3 regions of the Streptomyces sp. NBC_01317 genome follow, and region 3 is predicted to be linked to each of the others. Evidence: riboswitches for the same ligand, from Rfam matches in the RefSeq annotation. Region 3 holds a riboswitch; each other region holds the start of a gene.

The links. A riboswitch is a leader RNA that binds a small molecule or an ion and turns the genes downstream of it on or off. The one in region 3 is predicted to bind cobalamin.
Region 1: linked by a shared signal. The riboswitch ahead of OG349_RS11765 (ribonucleoside-diphosphate reductase subunit alpha) and the one ahead of metE (5-methyltetrahydropteroyltriglutamate--homocysteine S-methyltransferase) in region 3 are both predicted to bind cobalamin.
Region 2: linked by a shared signal. The riboswitch ahead of OG349_RS27855 (cobalamin biosynthesis protein) and the one ahead of metE (5-methyltetrahydropteroyltriglutamate--homocysteine S-methyltransferase) in region 3 are both predicted to bind cobalamin.

The regions. Positions count from the first base shown of each region.
Region 1 covers NZ_CP108393.1:2,810,534-2,814,738, forward strand. Annotated here, with positions in the region: gene OG349_RS11750 (DUF3311 domain-containing protein) at 1-288, shown strand, start outside; gene mctP (monocarboxylate uptake permease MctP) at 285-1,919, shown strand; partial or broken gene OG349_RS11760 (Uma2 family endonuclease) at 1,980-2,326, opposite strand; cobalamin riboswitch at 2,467-2,599, shown strand; gene OG349_RS11765 (ribonucleoside-diphosphate reductase subunit alpha) at 2,745-4,205, shown strand, end outside.
Region 2 covers NZ_CP108393.1:6,405,073-6,409,277, forward strand. Annotated here, with positions in the region: gene OG349_RS27850 (cobyric acid synthase) at 1-1,349, opposite strand, end outside; gene OG349_RS27855 (cobalamin biosynthesis protein) at 1,361-2,614, opposite strand; cobalamin riboswitch at 2,650-2,808, opposite strand; gene OG349_RS27860 (hypothetical protein) at 2,904-3,140, opposite strand; gene OG349_RS27865 (inorganic phosphate transporter) at 3,168-4,205, opposite strand, start outside.
Region 3 covers NZ_CP108393.1:365,067-369,271, forward strand. Annotated here, with positions in the region: gene OG349_RS01460 (type III polyketide synthase) at 1-622, opposite strand, end outside; gene OG349_RS01465 (ScbR family autoregulator-binding transcription factor) at 1,098-1,739, shown strand; cobalamin riboswitch at 1,845-2,063, shown strand; gene metE (5-methyltetrahydropteroyltriglutamate--homocysteine S-methyltransferase) at 2,226-4,205, shown strand, end outside.

The DNA.
Region 1 (4,205 bases), 2.4 Mb from region 3:
GAAGCACCGCCAGCAGCACCTTCAGAAGCACCCGAGGAGAACCCTCCCCCCACGGTCACACCCTTACGTGTGATCATCGCCTTCTGCCTGGTCGCGCCCTTCGTGGCGCTGCTCTGGGTGAGTTCGTACGCGCGGACCGATCCGGCGTTCATCGGCATCCCGTTCTTCTACTGGTACCAGATGCTCTGGGTCGTCGTGTCGGCCGTGCTGACGATGATCGCCTTCCAGCTGTGGCGGCGTGACCAGCGCGCCCGTACGGGATCCCGCGCGGGAGGTGCGTCGCGATGAACGACGGTGTGAACGGCGTCGCGCTCGGCGTCTTCATCTTCTTCTTCCTGGCCGTCACGGTCATGGGCTTCCTCGCGGCGCGCTGGCGCCGGGCGGAGAACGAACAGAGTCTCGACGAATGGGGCCTGGGCGGACGGTCGTTCGGCACGTGGGTCACCTGGTTCCTGCTCGGCGGCGACCTCTACACGGCGTACACCTTCGTGGCCGTGCCGGCGGCGATCTACGCGGCGGGCGCGGCGGGCTTCTTCGCGGTGCCGTACACAATCCTCGTCTATCCGCTCATCTTCACCTTCCTGCCCCGGCTCTGGTCGGTGTCGCACAAGCACGGGTATGTGACCACCTCGGACTTCGTCAGAGGCCGGTTCGGCTCGAAGGGTCTTTCGCTGGCGGTCGCCGTGACCGGCATCCTCGCGACCATGCCGTACATCGCGCTGCAACTGGTGGGGATCCAGGCGGTGCTGGACGTGATGGGCGTCGGCGGCGGCGAGGACACGAACTGGTTCGTGAAGGACCTGCCGCTGCTGATCGCGTTCGCCGTGCTCGCCGCGTACACGTACTCGTCGGGGCTGCGGGCGCCCGCGCTGATCGCGTTCGTGAAGGACACCCTGATCTATCTGGTGATCATCGTGGCCATCATCTACATCCCGGTCAAACTGGGCGGATTCGACGACATCTTCGCGAAGGCGGGCGACGCGTTCGCGCAGAAGAACCCGGCGACCGGGGCGCCACGCGGCGCGCTCGCGCCGGGCGAGGCCCAGCAGTGGGGTTACGCGACGCTCGCGCTCGGCTCGGCGCTCGCGCTCTTCATGTATCCGCACTCGGTCACGGCGACGCTCTCCAGCCGCAGCCGTGAGGTGATCCGGCGCAACACCACGATCCTGCCGCTGTATTCACTGATGCTGGGCCTGCTGGCGCTGCTCGGCTTCATGGCGATCGCGGCCGGGGTGAAGGTCGACAACGGGCAGCTGGCGATCCCGCAGCTCTTCGAGAACATGTTCCCCGACTGGTTCGCGGGGGTCGCCTTCGCGGCGATCGGCATCGGGGCGCTGGTGCCGGCCGCGATCATGTCGATCGCGGCGGCGAATCTGTTCACCCGCAACATCTACAAGGACTTCATCAAACCGGACGCGACCCCCGCGCAGGAGACGAAGGTCTCCAAGCTGGTGTCGCTGCTGGTGAAGGTGGGGGCGCTGGCCTTCGTCCTGACGATGGACAAGACGGTCGCGATCAACTTCCAGCTGCTGGGCGGAATCTGGATCCTCCAGACGATGCCGGCCCTGGTCGGCGGCCTGTTCACCCGCTGGTTCCACCGCTGGGCGCTGCTCACGGGATGGGCGGTGGGCATGCTGTACGGCACGATTGCGGCGTACGGCGTCGCGAGCCCGACGCAGGCGCACTTCGGCGGCTCCTCGAAGGAGATCCCCGGCATCGGCGAGATCGGCTACATCGGCCTGACGGCGTTTGTGCTGAACCTGGTGGTGAGCGTGGTCCTGACCTTCGTCTTCAAGGCCGCCAAGGCCCCGGAGGGCGTGGACGAGACGAGCCCGTCGGACTACACGGCGGACATCGGCGACCCGGGCGTGAAGAAGGATCTGCCACTGACCCCGGCGGACCCGGACCCCGTGCGCTGACGGGCCGTACGAAAGCAGCATCCAGGACGGGCCGCCGGAACTCCGGCGGCCCGTCCGTCGTCAGCGCACCCATTCCTTGAGCTGCTCGGTCTCCAGGGTGATCCCCACGGGGTCGGGGAGGCTGACGTCCTTGCCGAACGGCACCGTGTGCGCGATTTCGTAGCGGGTGGCGTTCGGCTCGCTGTAGACCGTCACCTCGCAACTGTCCCGGTCGATCAGCAGATAGACCGGGATCCCGGTCTCCGCGTAGGCACGCGGCTTCTGCACGCGGTCCCGCTCGTCGGTTCCGAGTCGTACGAGGTGACTTCGACGGCCATCAGGACGGGGGCGGGGTCGGCCCATTCGCCTTGGCCGGTGAAGGCGTCGGCGGGGGCGAGGGTGCCGTCCGGGCGAGCTCGCCCGGCCCTGTCGACCTGGTGCCAACCGGTTCTCGTGTGCTGTCACAGGGCGGCCTCCTCGTCTCCGGGACCATAGTGGAGGACTCCGACATCCATGGGGCGAAGTGGGGCGCGACACAACATCTAGGGGGTGCTTCACCGTGCGCCCCCCAGATGTATGCTCAACCTCGTTGTCGACGCAGGGGAATCCGGTGGGAATCCGGAACTGTCCCGCAACGGTCTGCTGTGGTGTGCTTTGTCATACCCGTGAGTCCGAACACCTGCCGGCAGCGCATCCGGCTCGACCGAACCGGGTGCCAGGACGTCCGGGCCCCGAGGCTGGGCCGGAGACGCCGTGGTTCGTGCTGCCCGGAGACGGGTGAGTGGCGGATCCGCGCGCCCCCGCTTCCCCGCCGACGGCCCAGAGCCGAGCGAGGGAGAGCACCACGTGACCATCGCGCCAGCCGATCCGGCTTCAGGCATCTCCGAGGTCTCCGCACAGGTGACCGACGGACCCGGGACCGCGTTGCTGCGGCTCCTGACCGACCTGACCGCCGATCTGCCCGACACCGACCCAGGACGCGTCGCCGGCGCCGCGCTGCGTGGCCGCAATGCCCGGTCGGACGAGGCCGAGCTGCGCGAGCTCGCCACCGAGGCGGCCGCGGGGCTCATCTCCGAGGACCCGGCCTACTCCCGGCTCGCCGCCCGGCTGCTCACCCGTACCATCGCCGAAGAGGCCGCGAGCCAGGGCGCCGTGGCGTTCTCCGCGTCCGTCGCGGTGGGGCACCGCGAGGGCCTGATCGCGGACCGCACGGCCGACTTCGTCGCGCTGCACGCCGACTTCCTGGACGCGCTGATCGACCCGGACGCCGACGACCGCTTCGGCTACTTCGGGCTCCGTACCCTCTTCAGCCGGTACCTGCTCCGCCACCCCCTCACCCGCAAGGTCATCGAGACCCCCCAGCACTTCATGCTGCGCGTCGGCGCCGGTCTCGCCGAGGACACCAGCGTCCGCGCGCTGGACGAGGTCGCCTCCCTCTACCGCCTGATGAGCCGCCTGGACTACCTCCCGTCCTCGCCGACGCTCTTCAACTCCGGTACGCGCCACCCGCAGATGTCCTCCTGCTACCTGCTGGACTCCCCGCTGGACGAGCTGGACTCGATCTACGACCGCTACCACCAGGTGGCGCGCCTGTCGAAGCACGCGGGCGGCATCGGCCTCTCGTACTCCCGCATCCGCTCGCGCGGCTCACTGATCCGCGGCACGAACGGGCACTCGAACGGCATCGTCCCGTTCCTGCGGACCCTGGACTCCTCGGTCGCGGCGGTCAACCAGGGCGGCCGGCGCAAGGGCGCGGCCTGTGTCTACCTGGAGACCTGGCACGCGGACCTGGAGGAGTTCCTGGAACTGCGCGACAACACCGGTGAGGAAGCCCGCCGCACGCACAACCTGAACCTCGCCCACTGGATCCCGGACGAGTTCATGCGCCGCGTCGACGCGGACGGCGAGTGGTCGCTGTTCTCCCCCGCCGACGTCCCGGAGTTCGTGGACCTGTGGGGCGACGAGTTCGACGCCGCGTACCGCGAGGCGGAGGCCGCGGGCCTGGCGCGGAAGACCATCCCGGCCCGTGAGCTGTACGGCCGCATGATGCGTACCCTCGCCCAGACCGGCAACGGCTGGATGACCTTCAAGGACGCGTCGAACCGTACGGCCAACCAGACGGCCCTGCCCGGCAAGGTCGTCCACTCCTCCAACCTCTGCACGGAGATCCTGGAGGTCACGGACGACGGCGAGACGGCCGTCTGCAACCTCGGCTCGGTCAACCTCGGCGCCTTCGTGCTCGATTCGGGCGAGATCGACTGGGAGCGGCTGGACGAGACCGTCCGTACGGCCGTCACCTTCCTCGAC
Region 2 (4,205 bases), 6.0 Mb from region 3:
GCGACCTCCACGAGGAACCGCCGCCGGAACGCGTCGTTCTCCAGCACCCCGTGCCAGTGCGTCCCCCGCACAGAACCCACCCGGCACCCGTCCAGCGCCACCCCGCCCCCGTCGGAGACGAACGCCGGGCCGCCGCCGACCTCCGCGACCCCGTGGTGGATCTCGTACCCCTCCACAGGCTCACCGAGGGCGACGCCCACCGGCCGCCCCAGCGTCTTCTCGCGCGCGAACCGCACCCGTACCGGCAGCAGTCCCAGCCCCGCCACAATCCCGGCCCGCGACTCCACCTCGTCGTCGATCAGCTCGCCGAGCACCTGGTAGCCGCCGCAGATGCCCAGCACCGGGCGACCCGACGCCGCCCGCCGCGCCACCGCGTCCGCGAGCCCGCGCTCCCGCAGCCAGGCCAGGGCGCGCACGGTGCCGCGGGTGCCGGGTATGACGACCAGGTCCGCGTCGGCCAGTTCCTCCGCCCGGTCCACGAACCGCACCACCACACCCGGCTCCGCCGCCAACGCGTCCACGTCGGTGAAGTTCGACATCAGCGGTACGGCGCACACCGCGACGCGCAGGACGTCCTCGCCGTACGGAACGGACGCCGCGGACTCCCGTACCGACCCGCGGAGCGACACCCGCAGCCCGTCCTCCTCGTCGATGCCGAGGCCGGGCCGCCACGGCAGCACACCGAGGGTCGCCCGCCCGGTCAGCCCGCGCAGCATCTCCAACCCCGGTTCCAGCAAGGACACATCGCCCCGGAACTTGTTGACGACGTACCCCGCGACCAGCGCCTGGTCCTCGGCGCTCAGCAGCGCCGTCGTCCCGAAGAACGAGGCGAAGACCCCGCCCCGGTCGATGTCCCCGACCACGACGACCGGCAGGCGGGCGGCGCGGGCGATGCCCATGTTCACGATGTCGGTGCGGCGGAGGTTGATCTCGGCGGGGCTGCCGGCGCCTTCGCAGATCACGGCGTCGTACGTACGGCGCAGCTCGGCGAGGCACTCCAGTACGGTCCCCAGCAGCGCTTCCTGGCGGCCCCCGTGGTAGCCCCTGGCGCTCATCTCGCCCACCGGGCGCCCCATGAGGACCACTTGACTGCTCCGGTCGCTGCCGGGCTTCAGCAGTACGGGGTTCATCAGCGCGGTCGGCTCGATACGGGCGGCCTGCGCCTGCATGGCCTGGGCCCGGCCGATCTCGGCGCCTTCGCGCGTCACGAACGAGTTGAGGGACATGTTCTGGCCCTTGAAGGGCGCGACGTTGACACCTTGCCGCACGAGCCACCGGCAGACGCCCGCGGTGACGACGCTCTTGCCCGCGTCGGAGGTGGTCCCGGCGATGAGCACCCCACCCCCCACCCCGTCCCGCCTCACAACGGCCTCCCCACACCCGCACCGTCACCGGCGCCCGAGCCGAGACCCGCACCGTCAAGGGCGCCCGCGCCGACGCCCCGGTCGGCCCCCGCACCCGTTCCGGAAACCGCCGCGTACGCGAACCGCCCCGCCACGCACACCGCCAGCGCCAATCCGCTCACCCGCCGGGACAACCGCACGGCCCGTTCGATGTCGGCGATCTCCACGGGCCGGCCGCCGCCGTTCAGTACCGGGCGGTGTTCGACCCGGCCGCCGTACGCGAGCGTTCCGCCCAGCCGTACGCCCAGCGCCCCCGCGAACGAGGCCTCCACCGGGCCCGCGTTGGGGCTCGGGTGCTTGCGCGCGTCGTCGCGCCACGCCCGCCACGCCCCGCGCGGATCGCCGCCCGCGACGACGGCCAGCGCGGCGGTCAGCCGGGCGCCTGGCGCGCCCGCCACGTCGTCGAGACGGGCCGAGGCCCAGCCGAACCGGCGGTATTTCGGGGACTTGTGCCCCACCATGGCGTCCAGTGTGTTCACGGCCCGGAACCCGGCCAGCCCGGGGACCCCGGCCAGGGCGCCCCACACGAGCGCGCCCACCACCGCGTCGGAGGTGTTCTCGGCGACGGACTCCACGACGGCCCGCGCGATCTGCTGGGCGTCGAGGGACTGCGGGTCACGGCCGCACAGGTGCGGCAGCCGCTCCCGGGCCAGTTCGACGTCCCCGGCGGAGAGCGCCCGGCCGATGGCACGCGCCTCGCGCGCCAGTGACGTACCGCCGACGACGGACCAGGTGGCGGCGGCGGTCAGCGCGACCGAGGCGACCCGCCGGCCCGCGAGCCCGGCACCTCCGGCTGCTCCGGTACGTTCCGCCGTCCCGGCAACTCCCGCCGTCCCGGCACCCGCACGCCCTCGCGCCCCACGTCCCCGCGCCCCGCGTGCCACCACCGCGCCCAGGCCCACCGCCCCGCCCGCGCAGACCAGCGTGTGCAACGCGCCCCAGCCACGGTGGTCCCGCCACAGGGCGCGCTCCACGCCCCCCGCGGCCCGTCCGAACGCCGCGACCGGATGGCCCCGGCGCGGATCGCCCAGCAGAAGGTCGGCGAGCAGCCCGCCCGCGGCCCCGTACGCGTGGACCCACGCGGCGTCCCAGCCGGCCGACCGGGCCGGCCGACCAGAGGCCCCCGCTGCGGAAGTGACCGAAACGGCGGGGCTGGTGGCGGCGACAGAAGCGACAGAAGCGGCGGCACGGACGCAGGCGCGGCCAGGCATGGCGACGTGTCCTCACTCAGGGTCCGCGCCCCGGCTCGACGGAAAACGCGGCGGCGAGAGTTCCTGGCTCCCGGGGACGTTTCCCCGGAGGGACACCGTGCCCGGTGACAGTGGCGGGACCGCGCCGGATTCGCACCGGCTTCCTCTGCTGCCGCCGTAATTGGCCCCGGCAGTCCACCACGCTGCGAGAACGCCCGTCAACCCGCCCTTGACCTGCGGCGGGGCAGTGTGCGAAGCCCCACACGAAAGGCCCGGGGGCAGGCCCCCGGGCCGAGCGCGGTACGTACGGTCAGGCCACGATCAGGTAGATGCCGTACGCCACGGCCGCCGCGCACAGCGCGAAGCACGCGTAGGCGCCGGTGCGCGCCAGGGCCACGGAGCCCCCCGCCGACCCGCCGGACTCCGAGGCCGCCGACTCCTGCTTGGCCAGGGCCACGATGCCGAGGGTGAACAGGCCCACCAGACCGATGGTGGACACGAGGCTGACGCCGAACACGGAGCCGAGGGCTGCCCAGTCGATTTTCATGTGATCGCTTCCTTAGACCGTGGCGGTTCAGACCGTGGCGGTTCGCGCCGACTCGCCGGCGACGGCGGGCGGGATGGGCAGGGCGACGGGCCCCGGGATGGTGGTCGTCAGACCGGCGGTAGCGGCGTCCACGGACGCGAGGCCCGCCACTGTCGGACCGGAGGCGGCGATGTCCACCCCCACATTCACCGGCACCACATCCGCCCCGGTCACATGCGTGTGGTCCACCGGACGGCGGCGCGACGCGAGCCAGATCGCACCGGAGACGGCGACGAGCAGGATCGCCACGACGGTGACACCCCACGTCCCGTGCCCGGTCAGGAACTCCGCCCCGGCGGCCACCAGCCCCGCGGCGGGCAGCGTCAGCCCCCAGGCGATGAACATCCGGGTCGCCGTCGACCAGCGCACGACCCCGCCCTTGCGGCCCAGGCCCGCGCCCATCACGGCACCGGAGCAGGACTGCGTGGTGGAGAGCGAGAAGCCGAGGTGCGAGGAGGCCAGGATGACCGTCGCGGCGCTGGTCTGGGCGGCGAAGCCCTGCTGCGGGCGCAGGTCGGTGAGGCCGGTGCCCATGGTTTTGATGATGCGCCAGCCACCGAGGTACGTGCCGAGCGCGATCGCCGTGCCCGCCGAGACGATGACCCACAGAGGCGGGTTGGAGCCGGGGGAGAGGACCCCGCCGGTGACCAGCGCCAGCGTGATGACGCCCATGGTCTTCTGCGCGTCGTTGGTGCCGTGGGCGAGGGAGACCAGCCCGGCGGAGGCGATCTGCCCGGCCCGGAAGCCCTTGGCCGTCGCCTTCTCGTCCGTACGGGCGCTGACGCGGTACGTCAGCCGGGTGGCGAGCATGGCCGCGAGCCCCGCGACGAGCGGGGCGGCGAGCGCCGGGATCAGGACCTTGGTGATGACGACGCCGCCGTTGACACCGGAGGTGCCGACGGACATCAGGGTGGCGCCGATGAGGCCGCCGAACAGGGCGTGGGAGGAGCTCGACGGGAGCCCCAGCAGCCAGGTGAAGAGATTCCAGATGATCGCGCCGACCAGCGCCGCGAAGATCACTTCGGT
Region 3 (4,205 bases):
CCAGCGCGATGCCGGTGCCGCCCTTGCCCCGGACGACGGCGGCGGCCACCGCGTCACCGAACAGGCCGTTGGAGAGCAGCGAGCCGACCCCCAGGTCGGTCGGCTGGTAGCAGAGCGAACAGAATTCGCACGCGACGATGAGCACGTTCGCGTCCGGGTACGCCTGGCAGAAGTCGTGCGCCCGGTTGACGGCGGCGCCGCCCGCCGCGCAGCCGAGCTGGGCGATCGGCAACTGCCGGGTGTGACTGGGGAAGTCCATGGTGTTGATCAGCCAGGCGGTCAGCGACGGCATCATGAAGCCCGTGCACGAGACATAGATGATCAGGTCGATGTCGGAGGCACGCAGCTCGGCGTGGTCCAGGGCGCGGTTCACCACGGCGGGCACCCGCGCCTTCGCCTCGGACTCGTACAGCCGGTTGCGGTCCTCGAAGCCGGGGTGCCTGAGGGTCTCCTCGATGGGCTGGACGAGGTGGCGCTTGGCCACCCCGGTGTTCTCGATCAACCGGAGCGCCAGGGGAAGTTGCGGGTGGCCGGCGTGGAGCGACCGCGCCAGGGCGAGGGTGTCCTCCATGGTGATCACATGCTCGGGAACCGACACATCGGGCTTACACAGAGTCGCCACGACGCGCTCTCCTTCGTTCGTGTTCGCTGTGAACTGCGGCCCACACTCTGTGGTGGCCCACCACCCCGCAACCTGGGGAACTGCCGGGAACTGGCCCCTGGGAGGAGCGTCAGGGGAGCGAGGGGGCGGGATCCGAAGGACCGTGAGGGATCTTACCCATGACTACGGAAAGTAAGCACAAAAGGGGCGCATCGTCCGTTCGTGGGCGCGCCGCCCGGTCCCCGATGCGTCGCTCCGACGGCCGGGACCCCACCGGCCCGGCGACCGTGGGTCACGACCCGTCCACCGAACGGGTCGGAAGCCGAAAACCGGCCATCCTGTACCGGTGTCACCACGGGACTCGTAGGTCCCGGAGACCCCTTCGCGTCCCAACGTTTTGGCGCGGGAGAGACATTCGGGGAGTCGTTGAGCCCTATAGTACGGGCTGGGCGGTTTGTTTTGTGCTGGTCAACCCGGCTGCGCGGAAGGGTCATTCATGGCAACACAGGAGCGCGCCATCCGGACGCGCATGGCGATTCTGGAGGCGGCCGGCGCGGTCTTCGACGAGTTCGGCTACTCCTCCACGACCCTCACCATGGTTCTGGAACGCGCTGAGGTCACCAAGGGTGCCCTGTATTTCCACTTCCAGTCGAAGGAAGCTCTGGCGCAGGCGGTCCTGGACGAGCAGGTACAGCTCGGCACCGTACCCCCACAGGCCTCCAAGCTCCAGGAAGTCATCGACATCACCTTCGCGGTGGCCCACCGGCTCCTGGACAACGCACTGCTCAGGGGAAGCGTCCGGCTCACCGTGGACCAGGGTGCTCCCCCCGGCGTCGACCACAGCGGCCCCTTCCGCCAGTGGCCCGTCCATCTGGTGTCGCTGATGGAAGAGGCACGCGCGCAGGGTGAGTTGCTCCCCAGCGTGCGCCCGCAGGACACCGTCGAACTGCTGGTCGGTGCCTTCGCCGGCATCCAGCTGATGTCCCGCGCCCTGACGAATCGCGAGGATCTCGGGCGGCGGATATCGATACTGTGGGGACACATCCTGCCCAGCATCGCGGTCCCGGGCCTGATGCCGAGCATCGACACCGCGCCCGACCGCGGGGTACGGGTCACCGAGGCGATCATGGCGGCCTGATCCGGTGAGCGGGCCTTCCCACCTGGTGAGCGGGCCCTCCCCCGTCCGGAACCCCTCCCCCTTCCGGAATAAGGAAAGGGGCTCCCGGCGCTTCAGCTGAGGGCATAGGGTGACGAGTGCAGTTGGTTCGCCCTGTCAGCCAGACAGCGGCGTCGTAAGAGGGAACCCGGTGGGAATCCGGGACTGCCCCGCAGCGGTGAGTGGGAACGACCGCCGTCATCAGCACTGGGCCCGGATCGGGTCTGGGAAGCGACGGCCAGTAGGTGTCTCGTCCGTAGAGACGCGCCCACGAGTCCGAAGACCTGCCACTGCCCGCGCGCGAACACCGTGCGCGGAGATCCCGGTGACCTCGTGGGCGGGTCGGCGTACATATCAGGCGGTCACGCGCACCCGGACACCCGGGACGTGATCCGTCCGGTCTGTGGCTCCTCTCGTGCCCTCGACCGTCCCCGGGACGGCAGAGAACCGCTCGCGAAGGAGAGTTCTGTGACAGACAAGTCCGCAGCCGCGGCAGCACGGGCGACCGTGCACGGCTACCCCCGCCAGGGCCAGAACCGTGAACTGAAGAAGGCCGTCGAGGGCTACTGGAAAGGCACCGTCGGCGCCGACGCGTTGCGCGACACGGCCGCCGGACTGCGCCGTACGAACTGGCGCCGCCTCGCCGACGCCGGCATCCACGAGGTTCCCACCGGCGACTTCTCGTTGTACGACCACGTCCTCGACACCAGCGTCTTGGTCGGCGCGATCCCCGCACGCCACCGCGCCGCCGTCGCGGCGGACGCCCTCGACGGGTATTTCGCGATGGCGCGCGGCACGCAGGACGTCGCGCCGCTGGAGATGACCAAGTGGTTCGACACGAACTACCACTACCTCGTCCCCGAGCTGGGCCCGGACACCGTGTTCACCGCCGATTCCACCAAGCCGGTCGCCGAGCTGAGGGAAGCCCTCGCGCTGGGCCTCGCGGCGCGGCCCGTGCTCGTGGGCCCGGTCACCTATCTGCTGCTGGCCAAGCCCGCCCCCGGTGTCGCCCCGGACTTCGAGCCGCTGACGCTGCTCGACCGGCTGCTCCCGGTGTACGCGGAAGTCCTGGCCGACCTGCGCGCCGCCGGCGCCGAGTGGGCGCAGCTCGACGAGCCCGCGCTCGTCGAGGACAGGACCCCGGCGGAGCTGAACGCCACGGCCCGCGCCTACCGGGACCTCGGCGCGCTGACCGACCGGCCGAAGCTGCTGGTCGCGTCGTACTTCGACCGGCTCGGCAAGGCCCTGCCCGTCCTCGCCAAGGCACCCGTCGAAGGGCTTGCCCTCGACTTCACGGGACCGGCCGCCGCGAACCTCGACGCCCTGGGCGCCGTGGGCGGCCTGCCGGGCAAGCGCCTGGTCGCGGGCGTCGTCAACGGCCGCAACATCTGGATCAACGACTTCGAGAAGTCGTTGTCGGTCCTCGGTACGCTCCTCGGGCTCGCCGACCGCGTCGACGTGTCCTCCTCCTGCTCGCTCCTGCACGTCCCGCTCGACGTCACGGCGGAGCGGGACATCGATCCGCAGATCCTCCGCTGGCTCGCCTTCGCGCGCCAGAAGACGGAGGAGGTCGTCACGCTGGCGCGCGGTCTCGCGCAGGGCACCGACACGATCGCCGCCGAACTCACCGCGAACCGCGCCGACCTGGTCTCGCGCGCCGGTTCCGCGCTCACCAACGACCCGGCGGTACGGGCCCGCGCCACGGCGGTCACCGACGCCGACGGGCACCGCGCCGCACCGTACCCGGAGCGGGCGACGGCCCAGCGTGCCCACCTCGGGCTGCCGTTGCTGCCGACCACCACCATCGGCTCGTTCCCGCAGACGAACGAACTGCGCACCGCACGCGCCGACCTGCGCGCGGGACGTATCGACACGGCGGGGTACGACGAGCGCATCGAGGCCGAGATCCGTGAGGTCCTCGCCTTCCAGGAGAAGGCCGGCATCGACGTGCTGGTGCACGGCGAGCCCGAACGCAACGACATGGTCCAGTACTTCGCCGAGCAGCTGACCGGCTACCTCGCGACCCGGCAGGGGTGGGTGCAGTCGTACGGCACCCGTTACGTGCGCCCGCCGATCCTGGCCGGGGACATCTCGCGCCCCGAGCCGATGACCGTGCGCTGGACCACGTACGCGCAGTCGGTCACCGACCGGCCGGTCAAGGGCATGCTCACCGGCCCTGTCACCATGCTGGCCTGGTCCTTCGTCCGTGACGACCAGCCGCTCGGCGACACCGCCCTCCAGGTCGCGCTCGCGCTGCGCGACGAGGTGAACGACTTGGAGGCAGCCGGGACTTCGGTCATCCAGGTGGACGAGCCCGCGCTGCGCGAGACGCTGCCGCTGCGTGCCGACGACCGCCAGGAGTATCTCGACTGGGCGACCGAGGCCTTCCGTATCACCACCGGCGGGGTCCTCCCGGCCACCCAGATCCACACACACATGTGCTACGCG